DNA from 3 places in the Caulobacter sp. CCNWLW153 genome. Region 2 is predicted to be linked to each of the others. Evidence: predicted binding sites of a transcription regulator. Region 2 holds the regulator's gene; each other region holds the start of a gene.
What was found. Region 2 encodes LexA, which represses DNA repair genes until DNA is damaged. Its sites were predicted from a motif close to ATGTTCNCNANNTGTTCT; they were not measured.
Positions count from the first base shown of each region.

Region 1: V6S85_RS08495 (putative DNA modification/repair radical SAM protein) is a predicted target of LexA. The motif match lies at 1,663-1,680, and genes of this name have one in related genera.
Region 3: uvrA (excinuclease ABC subunit UvrA) is a predicted target of LexA. The motif match lies at 1,641-1,658, and genes of this name have one in related genera.

Region 1 covers NZ_JBAKFV010000004.1:202,239-205,509, reverse strand. Annotated here, with positions in the region: gene V6S85_RS08500 (UdgX family uracil-DNA binding protein) at 1-430, opposite strand, end outside; gene V6S85_RS08495 (putative DNA modification/repair radical SAM protein) at 430-1,650, opposite strand; gene V6S85_RS08490 (hypothetical protein) at 1,762-2,055, shown strand; gene V6S85_RS08485 (DUF3857 domain-containing protein) at 2,186-3,271, opposite strand, start outside.
Region 2 covers NZ_JBAKFV010000001.1:732,784-736,054, reverse strand. Annotated here, with positions in the region: gene trpC (indole-3-glycerol phosphate synthase TrpC) at 1-342, shown strand, start outside; gene lepB (signal peptidase I) at 524-1,309, shown strand; gene lexA (transcriptional repressor LexA) at 1,614-2,321, shown strand; gene V6S85_RS03295 (hypothetical protein) at 2,437-2,820, shown strand; gene V6S85_RS03290 (family 43 glycosylhydrolase) at 2,924-3,271, shown strand, end outside.
Region 3 covers NZ_JBAKFV010000003.1:159,554-162,824, forward strand. Annotated here, with positions in the region: gene uvrA (excinuclease ABC subunit UvrA) at 1-1,549, opposite strand, end outside; gene V6S85_RS06310 (hypothetical protein) at 1,844-2,458, shown strand; gene V6S85_RS06320 (ABC-F family ATP-binding cassette domain-containing protein) at 2,578-3,271, shown strand, end outside.

The sequences.
Region 1 (3,271 bases), on a different contig from region 2:
CGTGCATCTTGTGGATCGCCCGGGCGACGGCCTTCTGCATGTCGCGGGCCCTGGCGACGTCGATATCGGCCGGATTGTCGATCAGCCGCGGCTCGCGCTCCAGCCGCCACAGCAGCCGATAGAGCAGGGCGAAGCGCTCGCCGGAGCGGTGAAGCACCACCGAGCGGGCGAGTTCCACGAAGGCGGGCGGCACGGTGAAGCCCCTCCCCCTTGCGGGGAGGGGTTGGGGTGGGGGAGCTGGCTCTGAATCGGCCATCTCCGCGCCCACACCCCCACCCCCTGACCCCTCCCCGCAAGGGGGAGGGGAGAAGAGGTCTCTTTCCGCCGTCCAAGCGACGGTTTCAGGCGCTGCGCCCTCTGCGCGCAGCCGGCGGGCCGCGAGCCGCCAGCCGTCGAAGTCGATCTCCGAGGAAAGCCGCACCACCCGCATCAGAACAGGCTCAGCTGGGCCGGTTCGACGAGGCGGGCCTTCAGGTGCTCGCCGTCGGTCGCCGCGCCCGGCGTCCAGCCTTCGGCGACGACGAAGGCCCTGGCGCGCTTGACCACCGCGCCCACGCGCTTGAGGTCGTCGATGGTCAGGCGCGCCTGCCTGCGGGCCGCAAGGATGCGGTCGACGGCCTTGGCGCCCAGGCCGGGCACGCGCAGCAGGGTCTCGCGGTCGGCGGCGTTGACGTCGACGGGGAACTTGTCGCGATTGCGCAGCGCCCACGCGGTCTTGGGATCGACCGACAGGTCGAGGTCCTCGCCCTGGCCGATGATCTCGGGCTGGGCGAAGCCGTAGAACCGCATCAGCCAGTCGGCCTGGTAGAGGCGGTGCTCGCGCAGCAGGGGCGGGCGGGCCGAGGGCAGGCGGTGACTGGAGTCCGGGATCGGGCTGAAGGCCGAGTAGTAGACCCGGCTGAGGCGATAGGCGCCGTACAGCGAGGCGCTGCGGGCCAGGATGTCGCCGTCTTTCGCCGCGTCGGCGCCGACGATCAGCTGGGTCGACTGGCTGCGGGCGAAGCTCTTGCGGGGCGCCTTGCGGGCCGGCTCGGCCTTGTCCTCGATCGCCAGGCGCATGCGTCCCATGGCCCGCTTGATGTCGCCGACATCCTTCTCGGGGGCCAGGGACTTCAGGCTGTCGTCGCGCGGCAGCTCGATGTTGATCGACACCCGGTCGGCATAGAGCCCGGCCTGTGTCGCCAGTTCCGGCGAGGCCTCGGGGATGAGCTTCAGGTGGATGTAGCCGCGGAAGTCGTGGTCCAGCCGCAGGCTTTTGGCGATGCGGACCATCTCCTCCATCGTGTAGTCGCCGCTCTGGATCACCCCCGACGACAGGAACAGGCCCTCGATGTAGTTGCGCTTGTAGAAGTTGAGGGTGAGGTCGACGACCTCCTTCACCGAGAACCGCGCCCGGGGCGTGTTCGACGACACCCGGTTGATGCAGTAGGCGCAGTCGTAGATGCAGAAGTTGGTCAGCAGGATCTTCAGCAGGCTGATGCAGCGGCCGTCCGGCGCGTAGGCGTGGCAGATGCCCATGCCCTCGGTGGAGCCGACGCCCTTGCCGCCGACGGAGTCGCGCTTTTCGCCTCCCGATGAAGCGCAGGAAGCGTCGTACTTGGCGGCGTCGGCGAGGATGGCGAGCTTGCGGCGGATATCGAGAACGGCCATCCGCACAGTCTATAGTTCTTATTTTGTTCCGTCGAGTTTCGCGATGTCGCACCGGCGGCGGAACCGGGCGAAGGCTCCGCGCGATCCCTTATCCAGCAACGGAGTTTCGCCATGGCGCGCCGCAAGGATGACTGGCCCTCGACGATGATGGACGCCTGGGCGCTGGGCGTGGAGGCCTCGACCGTCATCGGCCTGCGGACCATGGTCCTTGCCGGCGGCGGGGCGAAGGCCCAGGCCGAGGCGGTGCGCATGACCACCGAGAAGATGGCCGCCGCCGCCGACATCGGCCTGAAGTTCTGGACCGGCGGCCTGCCCCAGGCGCCCGACGCGGCGACCCGGGCGGTGGTCAAGCACTACCGCGCCAAGGTGCGGGCCAACCGCAAGCGGTTGGGCGGGGGCAGGTAGAGGCGGCCGAGTTTGATCTTCCATGCAGCGCCATTTGACGCTGCCGGGCGGCGGCCCACCTAGGGCTCATGGCCGACGAGCCGCCGCTCTCCCAGCGTTGTCGGACGACGATCGCATCGCTTCTGGCGTCTCAGGTCTCCGGAGCAGACGCACAGGGCACGTCACTAGCGGTCCAGTCGATGTCATAGGTCGCGGGAACGCTCGCTCCATCCCCCACGGCGTTCTTGCCCGCCGCCGAGGGGCGATAGAAAATCCAGCCCATGCTGTTGTCGAACGCGGGGATCCTGTCGTTGTCGCGCAGGGCGGTGGCGGACGTGATCTCCGGCTGCTCGATGCGCGATCCGCGGATCATGCGAATTGCGCCCTCACGCAGCTCCCAAGCCCGATGATAGTTGCGACCAAAGATGCGCGTGTCGTAGCTCTTCTCGGAAGACCATTGGTTCGGCTTGGTCGAGCTCGGCAGCCGCACCGTCGTGACGTGGCAGCTGTATTCCGGCTTGGTGTAGAACGGCACATCCTTGTGATCGATCCTAACCCGTCGCTCCGGAGGGTTGAACCCGCCCCCAGGAAGCGCCAGGGACTTCTTCCCGGAGCCGTCATCCTCCCAATCCACGGCCGCCGTGCCGCTGATCGTCAGGATGCTTGCACCCGCCTTTTGGTCATAGCGCCACTTGACGTCGTCGATCGTTTGCCAAGCGCCGCCAGTTACGCCTTGGCGAAAGAGTTCAAGTAGCTGTCCTTCGCTTACCGCGGAAAACTGCACTTGCTGTTCCAGGGCGGGCACGCCCCGGACGATTTCGGTGGAGACGATCCGCGCCGGCTTGTCGAAACCCGCGCGCGCGTCGATCTCGAACAGGCTGATCTCCTCGGGCGCGGTGGCTGGACGCCATTCCATTCGCTCCAGATCGCCGCCCTGCGCGGTCACGGGCAGGACCCATCTGAACGGGAAGATGGGCTCCGCGCTGGGCGAAGCCACCGGCGGCAGGGTGCCGTCCAGCCAGTAGACCTTGCCGTCGATCCGCGCGCGTACGAGCACATGGTCGAACAGCTGGGGGATGGGCAGGCGCTGATCGAAGCCGTCGTCGACCCCGTTGGAGTTCACGAGAACCGCTTCCGCGTCGATGCCCAGCTCATGCAGCAGGGCCAGCAGGAGTACGGTCTTCCCTTTGCAGTCCCCATAGCGGCGGCGCCAAGTTTCATCGGCGGAGGCGGGAAC
Region 2 (3,271 bases):
GACGCCCTGGCCGCCGAGCTGATGGCCGAGGCCGCGCGGCTTGGCATGGACGCCCTGGTCGAGGTGCACGACGAGGCCGAGACCGAGCGCGCCGGCAAGCTGGGCGCCACGCTGTTCGGCGTCAACAACCGCGACCTCAAGAGCTTCGTCGTCGACCTGGCGGTGACCGAGCGGCTGTCGAAGCTGGCGCCGGAAGGCTCGCTGCTGGTCACCGAAAGCGGCCTCTTCACCCATGCCGACGTGGTGCGGATGGAGGCGACGGGCGCCAAGGCTATGCTGGTGGGCGAAAGCCTGATGCGCCAGGCCGACGTGACGGCCGCGACGCGCGAACTGATCGGGTAAGGTCTGGGGACCTCAGAAGAGACTGGAAAAATCCGTCCTTCCCCGCGAAGGCGGGGATGCTCGGAATTGAGAGCGCAGAACCAAGATAATCGCCAGACGCCTCGATAACGCCGGTCGGCCACGTTTCGGCCAAGCTCACGCGGATCATTCAGTCCCGGACACTGATCGAGGGGCTTTTCGCATGACCGCCGGCAAGACTTCCGCCCGCTCGCACCTGCTGGAATGGGCCAGGACGCTGGCGGTGACAGCCGCCATCGTGCTCGTGCCGCGCACGGTGCTGTGCCAGCCCTTCACGATCCCGTCGGCCTCGATGGAGCCGACGCTGCTGATCGGCGACTACATCCTGGTCAACAAGTTCGCCTACGGCTGGAGCCGCCATTCGGCGCCGCTGAGCCCGGCGATCGGGCACGGGCGGCTGATGGGGCGAGAGCCCGCGCGTGGCGACGTGGTGGTTTTCAAGAAGCCGGGCGACGGCCGCACCGACGTCATCAAGCGGCTGGTCGGCCTGCCCGGCGACGAACTTCAGATGGTCGACGGGGTGCTGCGCATCAACGGAACGCCCGTGGCCCAGCAGCCGCTGGGGACCCGGATCGAGGAGACGCCGTTCGGCGTGCTGCCGGCCGAACGCTTCGCCGAGACCCTGCCGGGCGGCAGGACCCACCTGGTCAACAGCTACGGCCCGCGTACGGCGGCAGGCAACACGGCGGCCTATCGCGTGCCCGAGGGCTGCTATTTCGTGATGGGCGACAATCGCGACAACTCGCTCGACAGCCGCTTCGACCCCGGCCCCATACCGGCCGGCGAGGCCCGCTGCGCCTGGAACCCGGCCGTGGACGTGAACCTGCCCGCCCAGACCGGCATGGGCTTCGTGCCGTTCGAGAACCTGGTGGGCCGCGCCGAGGTGTTGCTGTTCTCGTGGGAGGCCGGCGCCGGACCGCGATGGAATCGCTCGTTCCGACGGCTGTGAATCGGTGACCTAGCGGCGGGAATCGGCGTTCCAGCGCGCGGATTTCCACCCAAGCCGGTTCGGGCCTATCCCGCCGTTCACGGAAAATCCGTGCTCATCCGGGCATGGCGTGCATTCGCCAGCGCATCAGGACAGCGCGATCAATCGGCGTGAAATCAGTCACTTAGGCGGTGGTTTCTGACATCGTCTCCGATCTCGATTTCAAAGAACGCCGGTCGCTGCAATTCACTTGACCTTAACCAAGAACACCTAGAGAACATTCGAAAGGTTTGCGGTTTGTTCCGCGACGACTTGCGAGGCCGTCATGCTCACCCGCAAGCAGCACGAGCTGCTGATGTTCATCCACGAACGGATCAAGGAGACCGGCGTCTCCCCCTCTTTCGACGAGATGAAGGAGGCCCTGGACCTGGCGTCGAAGTCGGGCATCCACCGGCTGATCACGGCCCTGGAAGAGCGCGGCTTCATCCGTCGCCTGGCTCACCGGGCCCGGGCGCTGGAGGTGGTGAAGCTGCCGCAGCAGGCCACCACGGCCGCCCCGCCCAAGGGCCGCGGCGCGTTCCGCCCGCAGGTGCTTGAGGGCGGCGGTCCGGCCCCGTCGGCTCCTGCCCCGCTCGCGCCCCTGCCCGACACCAGCCGCGAGCTGCCGATCCTGGGCCGCATCGCCGCCGGCACGCCGATCGACGCCATCCAGCATGAACGCGACCGCCTGCCGGTGCCCGAGACCATGCTGGGCGGCGGCGAGCACTACGTCCTCGAGGTGCAGGGCGACTCGATGATCGAGGCCGGCATCCTCGACGGCGACTATGTGATCATCCGCAAGGGCGACACAGCCAACAGCGGCGAGATCGTCGTTGCTCTGGTCGGGGAGGAAGCCACCCTCAAGCGCCTGCGCAAGAAGGGCGGCTCGATCGCCCTGGAAGCGGCCAACCCCAAGTACGAGACCCGGATCTTCGGTCCCGACCAGGTCGAGGTGCAGGGCAAGCTGGTGGGCCTGATCCGCCGCTATCACTGACGGCGGCCGTCACCAGGCAAGACGCGCGAGGCGCGGGTGTCGAAAGGCGCTCGCGCCTTGCTTGCGTCTGGAGCGCCCCTTAAGGCTCGATGCATTGTTGCTCTGGGGAATAGCCATGATGCTCCTGCTGCTGGCCACGCAGGCCGCCGCCGTCGCGCCGCCGACAGGCGAACCGGTTCTGACGCTCGCCGAGGTCGGGCTGCACAGGGGCCGCTGGCCCTTCACCGGCTACTATCCCGACCGCGCCGTACGCGGCGGCGTCTCGGCGCAGACGACCGCCCTCTGCCGCGTGGCCGCCGCCGGCGCCCTGGCCGATTGTCGCATCGAGGCGGTGGAAGCCGTCGACTACGGCTTTGACCAGGCGACACTGAAGCTGCTGGCGGGCGCGAGCACCGACGCTGTCACCCGGGGCGGCGCGCCCACCGAGGGTCGCCAATTGCGCGTGTCGCTCAGCTTCAAGGTCACCCGTAGCGGCGCGACGCGGGTCACGGCCCGCTGAACGCATATTTGTCTGAGTTAATCGAAGCTGCTACTTCAGGCTCAAGGCCGTGCGGCGCGTCGTGCAAGACGCGCCGCGCCATCGGTCGATCGGAGGAGCACCCATGTCCTACGCGCCCATTGCGTCTCTCAGCGCAGCCCTCTGCCTTGCGCTCGGCCTCGGCGCCGCCGCCCAGCCGATCACCCAGCGGTTCAGCGCAGATCCCTCGCCGCACGTGTTCGGCGACACGGTCTATGTCTACGCCACGGACGACGCCTCGAACTCGGGCAAGTACTGGGACTCGACGTCCTGGCGGCTCTACAGCTCCAAGGACCTGAAGACCTGGAGCGACGACGGGGCGTTCCTGGACGTGACGGTGTTCAAGTGGGCCAGGCCCGACGCCAAGGCCTGGGCGCCGGGCGCGGTCGAGCGCGGCGGCCAGTATTACTTCTACGCACCCGTCGGCGGCGAC
Region 3 (3,271 bases), on a different contig from region 2:
CCGTCAGGCCGCTGCCGATCTGGCTGGCCAGGCGGATGCGCTGGCTCTCGCCGCCCGACAGCGTGCCCGAGCCGCGCGACAGGTTCAGATAGTCGAGGCCGACATCGACCAGGAACCGCAGGCGGTCGTTGATCTCCTTCAGGATCCGGCGGGCGATCTCCAGCTGCTTGTCGGAGAGGTGGCCTTCCAGGGCGCTGAACCAGTCGCGGGCCGGGCGGATGGCCAGGTTCGAGACGGCGGCGATGTCGAGGCCATGCACCTTCACGGCCAGGGCCTCGGGCTTCAGGCGCTTGCCGCCGCAGGCCTCGCAGGGGGTGTCGGACTGGTAGCGGCCGAGTTCTTCGCGGACCCACGAGGAGTCCGTCTCGCGCCAGCGGCGCTCCAGGTTCGGCAGCACGCCCTCGAAGGGCTTGTCGACCTCGTACTTGCGGGCGTTGTCGTCGTAGGTGAACTTGATCTTCTCGCCCTTGGAGCCGTTCAGCACCACGGTCCGGGCCTTTTCCGGCAGCTTGTACCAGGGCTCGTCCATCGAGAAGCCGTAGTGGCGCGCCAGGGCCTGCAGGGTCTGGGTGTAGAGCGGCGAGGGCCCTTTCGCCCAAGGGGCGACGGCGCCCTTGTGCAGGGTCTTGTCCTTGTCCGGAATGATCAGGTCGGCGTCGAAGGCCAGCTTCGCGCCCAGGCCGTCGCAGGTGGGGCAGGCGCCCGCCGGGTTGTTGAACGAGAACAGGCGCGGTTCGATCTCGGCGATGGTGAAGCCGCTGACCGGGCAGGCGAAGCGTTCGGAGAACAGCAGGCGCCTCGGCTCCTTCTCGCCCTCCTCGATGGTCGCCCATTCGGCCACCGCGAGACCATCAGCCAAGCGCAGCGCCTGTTCCAGGCTGTCGGCCAGGCGCTGTTCCATGCCGGCCTTGGTCACCACGCGGTCCACGACCACGTCGATGTCGTGCTTGAACTTCTTGTCGAGGGCCGGGGCGTCTTCGATCGGATAGTATTCGCCGTCGATCTTCAGCCGCTGGAAGCCGGCCTTCTGCCACTCGGCGATCTCCTTCCTGTATTCGCCCTTGCGGTCGCGGACGACGGGAGCGAGCAGATAGAGGCGCGTGCCTTCGGGCAGGACGGTGATCTTGTCGACCATCTGGCTGATGGTCTGGCTTTCGATCGGCAGGCCGGTGGCGGGCGAGTAGGGGACCCCGACCCGCGCCCACAGCAGGCGCATGTAGTCGTGGATCTCGGTCACCGTGCCGACGGTCGAGCGCGGGTTGCGCGACGTGGTCTTCTGCTCGATCGAGATGGCCGGCGACAGGCCCTCGATCAGGTCCACGTCAGGCTTGCTCATCAGCTCCAGGAACTGGCGGGCGTAGGCCGACAGGCTCTCGACATAGCGTCGCTGGCCCTCGGCGTAGATCGTGTCGAAGGCCAGCGAGCTCTTGCCCGAGCCCGACAGGCCGGTCAGCACGACCAGCTCGCCGCGCGGAATGTCGACGCTGACGTCCTTGAGATTGTGCTCGCGGGCGCCGCGGACGCGGATGAAGTTCAGTTGCTCGGCCATGGTGTCCGGAACGCTCGAAGGTCGGATTGGGAGCCGCGTGGGGAGCGCGGCGCAGCGGCTATATGTAGGGTTCTGGCGCGGCATTAACACAAGAACAAGATGCGAACAAATGCCGCAGCCATCCTGCTGCCAATCCTGCTGACACCAGATGTCAGCAGACAAGGCCGCGAAGGGCGCAAAGCGGGCGCCGCGCGGTCGAATTTCGGACGCCATCGAAGCGTGAGCATTCGCCATCGAGCAATCTTCGGTGGCGGGGCGATGATGCGGGGGCGGACGGGCGCTGGACGATGGGCGGTGGCGGTGCCCGCGGGCGTGGCGGCCAACCTGGTGCTGATCGGCTTGCTGGCGTTGGTGGAGCGCGCCTCGCCGCCGGCCGAGGCGCCGCCGATGCTGTTCGAGATCGACAGGCTGGAGGACGAGCCGCGCCCGACGCCCAGGCGCGCGCCGGCCAGGACGCCGTCTTCCGCCCGGTCGCGCGAGGCGTCATCGCAAGCCCCGTCCGATGCTGGCGCGAACGCTCCATCCGGCGAAGGCGAGGCCGCTCCAGCCGCCGGTCCCGCCGCCCAGGCGATCGATCCGGCGTGGACGCTTGACCCCAAGGCCGTCGATCGCTGGAAGCTGACGGAGGGCAATCCGGACTTCCGATGGGGTCGCTATCACCGCGCCTGCAAGGGGCTGTCGAGCGAACACCTGACCGACGAGGAGAAGGACAGGTGCTGGGGCGGTTTCGCCGCCAGGATTCCGAAGGAGAATGCGCAGCCTGGCCCTCGCAAGCCGCCGAAGTTCGTGCCGCGCGGTCTTCCGCCGCCGCCCCCGCCCCATGCCGAGGAGGCCCGCAAGCAGGCGCGCTGCCGGGCCTATCGCGATGGGCGCGCCAGCCAGCCGCGCCTGCGCGACGGCCTGTGCTGACGCTTGCCCAGCGGCGTCTCAGCCTCTACACCCGCCGCTCCACCCCCTGATGGAGGCCGCCATGATCAGCCAGACGGAAGACCGCTTCGTCCTTCCCGTTTCCCTGCTCGTGGTTTCCCATGCCTGCCTCCAATTCGTCCTACGTCACCCTGGACTGCGTTTCCGCCGCCGCGCCTGACGGCCGCGTCCTCTTCGAAAACCTGAACCTGTCGGTCGGCGCCGAGCGCGTCGGCCTGGTCGGTCGTAACGGCGCGGGCAAGTCGACCCTGCTGGCGCTGGTCGCCGGCATGCGTGCGCCCCTGGCCGGAACCGTCGCCCGGTCCGGAACGATCGGCGTGCTCGACCAGACGCCCGATCTGCCGGAGGGCGCGATCCTCGCCGACCGCCTGGGCGTCGGTGCAGCCTGGCGGCGCCTGGCGCGCATCGAGGCCGGGCAGGGCGACGATATCGATTTCGCCGAGGCCGACTGGACCTTGCCGTCGCGACTGGACGAGGCGCTGGCTGAGGTGGGCCTCGACGGCCTGGATCCCGACCGGCCGGCCGCGGCGCTCAGCGGCGGCCAGCAGACCCGCGCCGGCCTGGCCGCCCTGTTGCTGGCCGCGCCCGACCTGATCCTGCTGGACGAGCCGACCAATCACCTCGACGCTGGGGCGCGTGGCCTGGTGGGCGAGGTGCTGGCGCGCTGGAAGGGCGGGGCGATCGTCGCCAGCCACGACCGCGCCTTGCTGCGCGGCATGGACCGCATCGTCGAGATCTCCAGCCTGGGCGCCGCCAGCTACGGCGGCGGCTACGACCTCTATGCCGAGCGCAAGG